DNA from 2 places in the Pseudomonas sp. H1_F01 genome. Region 1 is predicted to be linked to the other one. Evidence: predicted binding sites of a transcription regulator. Region 1 holds the regulator's gene; the other holds the start of a gene.
The links. The regulator FliA, encoded in region 1, starts transcription of late flagellar genes. The targets are predictions, from matches to a motif close to CTAAAGTTTNNNNNNNNNNNGCCGNTAA.
Positions count from the first base shown of each region.

Region 2: AB4O09_RS10645 (methyl-accepting chemotaxis protein) is a predicted target of FliA. The motif match lies at 1,606-1,633, and genes of this name have one in related genera.

Region 1 covers NZ_CP162823.1:5,037,239-5,041,658, reverse strand. Annotated here, with positions in the region: gene flhF (flagellar biosynthesis protein FlhF) at 1-1,180, shown strand, start outside; gene fleN (flagellar synthesis regulator FleN) at 1,297-2,127, shown strand; gene fliA (RNA polymerase sigma factor FliA) at 2,124-2,867, shown strand; gene AB4O09_RS22695 (chemotaxis response regulator CheY) at 3,035-3,406, shown strand; gene AB4O09_RS22690 (protein phosphatase CheZ) at 3,425-4,210, shown strand; gene AB4O09_RS22685 (chemotaxis protein CheA) at 4,241-4,420, shown strand, end outside.
Region 2 covers NZ_CP162823.1:2,318,553-2,322,972, forward strand. Annotated here, with positions in the region: gene AB4O09_RS10640 (Na+/H+ antiporter family protein) at 131-1,447, shown strand; gene AB4O09_RS10645 (methyl-accepting chemotaxis protein) at 1,675-3,354, shown strand; gene trhP (prephenate-dependent tRNA uridine(34) hydroxylase TrhP) at 3,598-4,420, opposite strand, start outside.

The DNA.
Region 1 (4,420 bases):
CATGGAACTCGAAGATGAGCTGCGCAAGACTCAATCGCGCATCGCCAGCGCCCAGGCCGAGTTGAGCCTGCGCAGCAGTGAAGGCGAGGCCGCGGCAGGCACCAATCGTCAATTGTTCGCCGGTCAGCCGCTGACGGCCGGCCTGCCGTTGACGGCTGCCGAACCGCTGATCGAGCAGGCCCACGCCGAACCGCGTCGTCCTGAGCCGGCGCCCGCGGCGCCTGCCCGGGGTGTCGATCCGCGCGCCCTGGACTCGATGCGCTTTGAACTCAACAGCCTGCGCGAGCTGATGGAAGTCCAGCTCGGCTCCCTGGCCTGGAACCAGCTGCAAGGCAGCCGTCCAGCCCAGGCCAACCTGTGGCGTCGCCTGCAACGCATCGGCCTGTCCGGCCCGTTGTCCCGGGACCTGCTGGCGCTGATCAATGGTATCGAAGAGCCTCGCCAGGCCTGGCGCATGTTGCTGGCGCACCTGGCGCGGATGATCGCGACCCCGGAAGTCGAGCCGCTGGAAGAAGGCGGGGTAATTGCCATGGTCGGTCCTGCCGGCATGGGCAAGACCACCACCCTGGCCAAGCTCGCCGCCCGTTATGTACTCAAGTACGGCGCCCAGAGCATTGCCCTGGTGAGCATGGACAGTTTCCGCATCGGTGCCCAGGAGCAACTCAAGACCCTCGGCCGGATCCTCAATGTGTCGGTGACCCATGTGGATCCGGGCCAGTCCCTGGCCCAGGCGCTGGAGCCGCTGCTGCGCAAACGCGTCGTGCTGATCGATACCGCAGGCCTGCAAGCCAGCGATCCAGCCCTGCGCATGCAGCTCGAAAGCCTGGCCGGACGCGGTATCAAGTCAAAAAATTATCTCGTGTTGGCAACCACCAGCCAGAAACAGGTTCTAACCGCCGCATACCACAGCTACAAACGCTGCGGGCTGGCCGGCTGCATCCTGACTAAGCTGGACGAAACGGCAAGCCTGGGCGAGGTGTTGAGCCTGGCGATCGGTCATGAATTACCGGTGGCCTACCTGACCGACGGGCCGCGGATCCCGGATGATTTGCATCTGCCGCGCCGTCATCAACTGGTCAGTCGTGCCGTGAGTGTGCAAATGCAGGAAGAACCCAGCGAAGAAGCCATGGCTGATATGTTCGCTGATATCTACCACAGCCCGACCAAGCAGGTCGGCTGAGGTAATCATGAATATTTTTTGTACCTACATCGATGGTCTGCCATGCATTGTTCCGTATGCGAACGCGCAGCCAGTAATGTGGCCTCCGTCTAAGTAAGACAAGGTAAAGAACGAACATGGGCAGCATGCATCCCGTACAGGTGATCGCGGTGACCGGCGGCAAAGGTGGCGTCGGGAAGACTAACGTGTCAGTGAACTTGTCCCTGGCTCTGGCAGAGCTTGGCCGACGGGTCATGCTGCTGGACGCCGACCTGGGCCTGGCGAACGTCGACGTGTTGTTGGGGCTTACACCCAAACGCACGCTGGCGGACGTGATTGAAGGGCGCTGTGAGCTGCGTGACGTGTTGTTGCAGGGGCCGGGCGGGATTCGCATCGTGCCGGCTGCCTCAGGCACCCAGAGCATGGTTCACCTGACCCCGGCCCAGCACGCGGGCCTGATCCAGGCTTTCAGCGACATCGGCGACAACCTCGATGTGCTGGTGATCGACACCGCAGCCGGTATCGGTGACTCGGTCGTCAGTTTCGTCCGCGCGGCCCAGGAAGTGCTGCTGGTGGTCTGCGACGAACCGACGTCCATCACCGACGCCTATGCCCTGATCAAGTTGCTTAACCGCGACTATGGCATGAACCGCTTCCGCGTCCTGGCCAACATGGCCCAGAGCCCGCAGGAAGGACGCAACCTGTTCGCCAAGTTGACAAAGGTCACGGATCGCTTCCTGGACGTCGCCCTACAATACGTCGGCGCAGTGCCTTACGACGAAAGCGTACGCAAGGCCGTCCAGAAGCAACGTGCCGTTTATGAAGCCTTTCCACGCTCCAAATGCGCGCTGGCGTTCAAGGCCATCGCCCAGAAGGTCGATACCTGGCCACTGCCGGCCAACCCTCGCGGGCATCTGGAATTTTTCGTCGAGCGTCTTGTGCAACAAACAGCAGGGCCCGTGCTATGACAGCCAGCGGTTACAACCATCTCTATAAAAAATCGGCACGGGACGCCCAATACGAATTGATCGAGCGTTACGCGCCACTGGTCAAGCGTATCGCCTATCACTTGCTGGCGCGGTTGCCGGCCAGTGTCCAGGTTGAAGACTTGATCCAGGCGGGCATGATCGGCCTGCTCGAAGTGTCGAACAAATACGACGCGAGCAAGGGCGCGAGTTTCGAGACGTATGCCGGTATTCGCATTCGCGGTGCCATGCTCGATGAAGTCCGCAAGGGCGATTGGGCGCCGCGTTCGGTACACCGCAATACCCGCATGGTCAGTGATGCAATTCGGGCAATTGAAGCTAAAACCGGGCGTGACGCTAAAGATCACGAGGTTGCGGCCGAACTCCAGTTGAGTCTCGACGATTATTACGGGATTTTGAACGATACCTTGGGCAGCCGCCTGTTCAGTTTCGACGACCTGTTGCAGGACGGCGAACATGAAGGGCTGCACGAGGATAACGCGAGTGCTCACATGGAGCCGTCGCGTGACCTGGAAGATGAACGTTTCCAGAGCGCGCTGGCGGAAGCGATTGCCAATTTGCCGGAGCGTGAGCGGCTGGTCTTGGCGCTGTACTACGACGAAGAGCTGAACCTCAAGGAAATCGGTGAGGTCCTGGGGGTCAGCGAATCGCGGGTCAGCCAGTTACACAGCCAGTGCGCGGCCCGTTTGCGGGGGCGTTTGGGGGAGTGGCGAGCGCGTTGACAGGCAGTGTGGGGACACTGCGAACGAGGCTGGCCTGGCAGGTGCTGTGCCAGTCTCCATCCGTGGTGCTCCAGACCGTTGTCGAGTGTTGTGCCGGATTGATTGAAATGGCGCGTCCAGGTGCTGGGCGCGTTTAAGACTGCTTGGAGGTCGAATTGGACAAGAACATGAAAATCCTCATCGTTGATGACTTCTCAACGATGCGGCGGATCATAAAAAACCTGTTGCGTGACCTTGGGTTCACCAACACGGCCGAAGCAGATGACGGGACCACTGCGCTCCCGATGTTGCACAGTGGCAACTTCGATTTTCTGGTCACCGACTGGAACATGCCGGGCATGACCGGTATCGACCTGTTGCGCCAGGTGCGTGCCGACGAAAAACTCAAGCATCTTCCGGTGCTGATGGTCACTGCCGAAGCCAAGCGCGAGCAGATCATCGAAGCGGCCCAGGCCGGTGTAAACGGCTATGTGGTCAAACCCTTCACGGCCCAGGCGTTGAAAGAGAAGATTGAAAAAATCTTCGAACGCATCGGTTAACGGCGCCACGGGGGAGCTATGGATAACGAATCTTCAATGGGTGATTTCGAATCGACCCTGAAAAAACATGCCCGCGAACTGGTCGACAGCCTTGAAAAAGGTCGTTTTGGCGATGCGGTTCAAATGATCCATGAGCTCAACCAGACCCGTGACCGCGGTCTGTATCAGGAGGTGGGCAAGCTCACGCGTGAATTGCACAGCGCGATTGTCAATTTCCAGATCGACCCGAATATGCCGCAGGCCGAGGAAGTCTCGCAGATCACCGACGCCACCGAGCGTCTGGGTTATGTGGTCAAGCTGACCGAGGCCGCGGCCAACCGCACCATGGACCTGGTGGAAAGCGCAACGCCCCTGGTCAACGGCCTGAGCGAAGAAGCCCAGGCCTTGAGCACCGACTGGGGTCGGTTCATGCGGCGCGAAGTCGGCGCCGAAGAGTTTCGGGAGTTGGCCCGTCGGGTCGACGGTTTCCTGGCGCGCAGCAGCACCGAGAACCGCGCGGTGGCAAGCAACCTCAACGATATTCTGCTGGCTCAGGACTATCAGGACCTGACCGGCCAGGTGATCAAGCGTGTGACCCAACTGGTCACCGAAGTGGAAAGTAACCTGCTCAAACTGGTGTTGATGGCCAGCCAGGTAGACCGCTTTGCAGGCATCGAACACGACCGTGAAGCGATGCTTGCTGAAAAAGATCCACAAAAACATCTCTCTCAGGGTGAAGGTCCGCAGATTCATGCCGATAAAAGAGAAGACGTTATGTCCGGTCAGGACGATGTGGACGATTTGCTGTCCAGCCTTGGATTCTGAGTTTTAGCCCTGTTTTAGGAGCAGCCATTAATGAGCTTCGGCGCCGATGAAGAGATCCTTCAGGATTTCCTGGTTGAGGCCGGCGAGATTCTAGAGCAACTGTCCGAACAGCTGGTCGAGCTGGAAAGCCGACCAGATGATGCGGATCTGCTCAATGCAATTTTTCGCGGTTTCCACACTGTAAAAGGAGGCGCCGGCTTCCTCCAGCTC
Region 2 (4,420 bases), 2.7 Mb from region 1:
AATCCCCCTCATACAGGGGGGCGAGACTTGAAAACCCGCCCCACGGCCCTTGCAGCTTGCCGCCGCTTGCTGCAAAGTCGCGACCTTTTTGTCCGGTGGCTTTCCATCGCTGTGCTTTGAGGTAATGATGATAAATGCAGTAATTGCCGCGGTTGGCGTCATGCTGGTGCTCAGCCTGGCCCGCGTGCATGTGGTGATCGCGCTGATTATCGGTGCGTTGGTGGGTGGCCTGACGGGTGGCCTGGGAATCGAGGCAACGCTCAAGGCGTTCAACGCCGGCCTGGGTGGCGGTGCGACAGTGGCGTTGTCCTACGCCTTGCTCGGTGCCTTCGCCGTGGCGATTGCCAAGTCCGGCATGGCCCATGCCCTGGCGGACAAAGCCCTGGCCCTGGTGGATCGCCAGGATGCCGCGGGTGGCACGGGCGTCAAATGGGTGTTGATCGGTCTGCTGGGAACGGTCGCGATCGCCTCCCAGAACATTTTGCCAATCCACATCGCCTTCATCCCGCTGCTGGTGCCACCGCTGCTCTATGTGCTGACCAAGTTGCAGTTGGACCGCCGGTTGATCGCCTGCGTCATGACCTTCGGCCTGATCACGCCCTACATGTTCCTGCCGGTGGGCTTCGGCAATATCTTCCTCAACGAAATCCTCCTGGCCAACATCGCCCGCAGCGGTGTGGACGTCAGCGGCATCAACGTCACCCATGCCATGGGCATTCCGGCGTTGGGCATGGTGTTTGGCTTGCTGCTGTCGTTGTTCTCCTACCGCAAGAAGCGCGTCTACGACCTGAAGAAGATTGCCCGGGTCGAGCAAGTGGCTGTGCGCTATAACCCGCTGAGCCTGATGGTGGCCGGGCTGGCGGTGGCGGCGGCGTTCGCGGTGCAGTTGCTGGTGGACTCGATGATCATCGGTGCCCTGGTCGGGTTCCTGATTTTCTCGCTGTCGGGGGTGGTGCGCTGGCGCGAGACTGACGACCTGTTCACCGAAGGCATGAAGATGATGGCGATGATCGGCTTCATCATGATCGCGGCCTCAGGCTTCGCCGAAGTGATGAAGGCCACCGGTGAAGTCCAGAGCCTGGTGGAGTCTTCGGCGGCCTGGATTGGCCACAACAAGGGCATTGGCGCGCTGATGATGTTGCTGGTGGGGCTGCTGGTAACCATGGGCATCGGCTCGTCGTTTTCCACGGTGCCGATCCTGGCGACGATTTTCGTGCCGCTGTGCCTGCAACTGGGCTTCAGCCCGCTGGCGATCGTCTGCATCGTCGGCACTGCCGGCGCCCTGGGCGATGCCGGCTCGCCAGCCTCGGACTCGACCCTGGGCCCGACCTCGGGCCTGAACATCGACGGCCAGCACCATCACATCTGGGACACCGTGGTCCCGACCTTCATCCACTACAACCTGCCGCTGCTGGTGTTTGGTTGGGTGGCGGCGATGGTCTTGTAACCTCAATACCGAGTTACCTCAATCGCGAGCAAGCTCGCTCCCACAGTGGATCGGTGTGAACACAAGAGTTGTGGACACCACCAATCCCTGTGGGAGCGAGCTTGCTCGCGAAGGGGCCCTCAAGATCGACCCTTCTCTTAGACCCTGTTCACCTTGTCCTACAGTTTTGCCGCGCGGTGCCGTTAATACAGCTAACCACGCCAATAACACCAACAAGAGTGAACAGCATGCGCCTGAGCCTGAAGGCTAAAGTCCTGTCCCTTGCGATACTGCCGGTATTGCTGTCCGCCGTGATCATCAGCCTGACCACGGCTTTCATCTTGAAGGAGCAAGCTAGCAAAGAGGTCCAGCAAACCCGCGAGCGCCTGCTCAGCGAGGCCAAGGCCACGCTGCAGAACTACGTAGCGGTGGGCCTGACCGCCATCAAGCCGCTCTACGATGCCGCTGCGCCTGGCGATAATGAAGCGCGCGCCCAGGCGATCAAGCTGCTGTCGAACATCAGCTACGGCAAGGATGGCTATTTCTTCGGCTACGACTCCGAGACCATTCGTCTGTTCAAGGCCAACAGCCCCGATGGCGTTGGCAAGAGTTTCAAGGACAACCGCGACCCGAACGGTGTCTACGTCAACCGCGACCTGGTGAAAGTCGCCAAGGACGGGACTCACTACCTCGAATACAGCTCGCCGTTGCCCGGCAGCAAAGACCTGGTGCCCAAACTTGGCTACACCGAATACCTGTCCAAGTGGGACCTGGCAGTCGGTAGCTCGGTCAACCTGGACGGCATCGAAGCCCAGGTCGCGCTGGTGGAAACCAAGGTCCACGATCGCCTGCAAGGCGTGATATTGAGCATCGTCGGGATCGCCGCGGTGGTGTTGCTGGTGATTGCGGTGGTGGGCCTGGTGCTCGCCAACACGATCCTGCGGCCGCTGCACCTGATGAAAGACAATCTCGACGACATCGCCGCGGGCGAGGGCGACCTGACCCGTCGGCTGACCATCACCAGCCAGGACGAGCTCGGCCAACTGGCCGGTTCGTTCAACCGCTTCGTCGACAAGATCCACGGCCTGGTGCGGCAGATCACCGACATGACCTCGCAACTGACCGGCCTGGTGACGCAAGTCTCCGAGCAGGCCCAGCGCTCCGAGCAGGCCATGGAACGCCAGCGCCACGAAACCGATCAGGTCGCCACGGCGATCAACGAGATGTCCTCGGCTGCCCAGGAAGTCGCCCGCAGCGCCCAGGGCGCCGCCGTCGCGGCCCAGCAGACCGACGAGGAAGGACAATCGGCCAAGCGCGTGGTGGCCGGCAGCATCCAGCAGATTCATGCGTTGGTGAACGATATCCGCAGCAGTGGCGTGTCCCTGGACAGCCTGCAGCAGGACGTGGCTTCGATTGTCAGCGTGCTTGGGGTGATTCGTTCGATTGCCGAGCAGACCAACCTGCTGGCTCTCAACGCCGCCATCGAGGCCGCGCGTGCCGGCGAGGCGGGGCGTGGGTTTGCGGTGGTGGCCGATGAAGTGCGGGCCCTGGCCAGCCGGACCCAGCAGAGCACCCAGGAAATCCAGGGCATGATCGATCGCTTGCAATCAGGCACTCATGCGGCGGTGGAAGCGATGCGCCGTTCCAGTGAGGCTGGCGAGGGCACTTCGGAACGGGCCAACGAGGCGGGTGCCTCCCTGGACACCATGGCGCAGTTGATCGGCACCATCAACTCGATGAACGCCCAGATCGCCAGCGCTGCCGAAGAACAGACCGCGGTGGCCGAGGAAATCAACCGCAGCGTGCATCAGATCGCCGTGGCCGTGGACAGCGTCGCCGACGAAACCCAACTCGGCGCCCAGACCTCCCGCAGCCTGGCCGACCTGGGCCAGCGCCTGGGCAAGCTGGTAGGACAGTTCCGGATCTGATCCCATCGCGGCAGGAGCTGCCGAAGGCTGCGATCTTTTGCTCTCGATCCAGATGTTTTCACCTGGGCAACCGGGTCTTATCGAGAAAGAAGGATCGCAGCCTTCGGCAGTTTCTGCCGTGCTTCACAGGTGCAAACCGCTACAAAACCCTGTGGGAGCGAGCTTGCTCGCGATAGCGTTGGATCAGCCAACATTCATTTGGCAGACGCACCGCCATCGCGAGCAAGCTCACTCCCACAGGGGCTATGGCTCACGCACATCGCGCATCAACAACCCAAACCGCAGATCCACCGCATCCGGAATCGGCACGTACACCACGTGCCCATCCCCCGGTGCCACCTCGATGCCCTGGCCTTTGACGTTCTGCAACTGATGCAGGTCGAAGTGGAAATTACCCTTGGGGGTCATCAGTTCCATGTGATCGCCCAGGCCAAAGCGGTTCTTCACCCGTACTTCGGCCAGGCGTTCGCGCCGTTCGCCGGTCAGTTCGCCGACGAACTGCTGGCGCTCCGACACCGAACTGCCGTTCTGGTAGTTCTGGTATTCGTCGTGCACATGGCGCCTTAGAAAACCTTCGGTGTAGCCGCGCTGGGCCAGGGACTCCAGGTCGGTCATCAGGTTGCGATCAAATTCCCGGCCGGCCACCGCGTCATCGATGGCCTGGCGATACACCTGGGTGGTGCGCGCGCAATAGAAGTGCGACTTGGTCCGCCCTTCGATCTTCAGCGAATGCACGCCCATGCGCGCCAGGCGCTCGACGTGCTGCACGGCTCGCAGGTCCTTGGCATTCATGATGTAGGTGCCGTGCTCGTCCTCGAAGGCCGGCATGGATTCTCCCGGGCGGTTGGCTTCCTGAAGCAAAAACACCTGGTCGGTGGGCGCGCCAAGGCCCAGGGTCGGCTCGGGTTGATAGGTCTGCACGATGTCGCCCACAGCGTTTTCCACCGCCGGTTGCGCCGAATATTTCCAGCGACAGGCATTGGTGCAACTGCCCTGGTTGGCGTCGCGCTTGTTCAAATAGCCGGACAGCAGGCAGCGTCCGGAATAGGCCATGCACAGCGCGCCG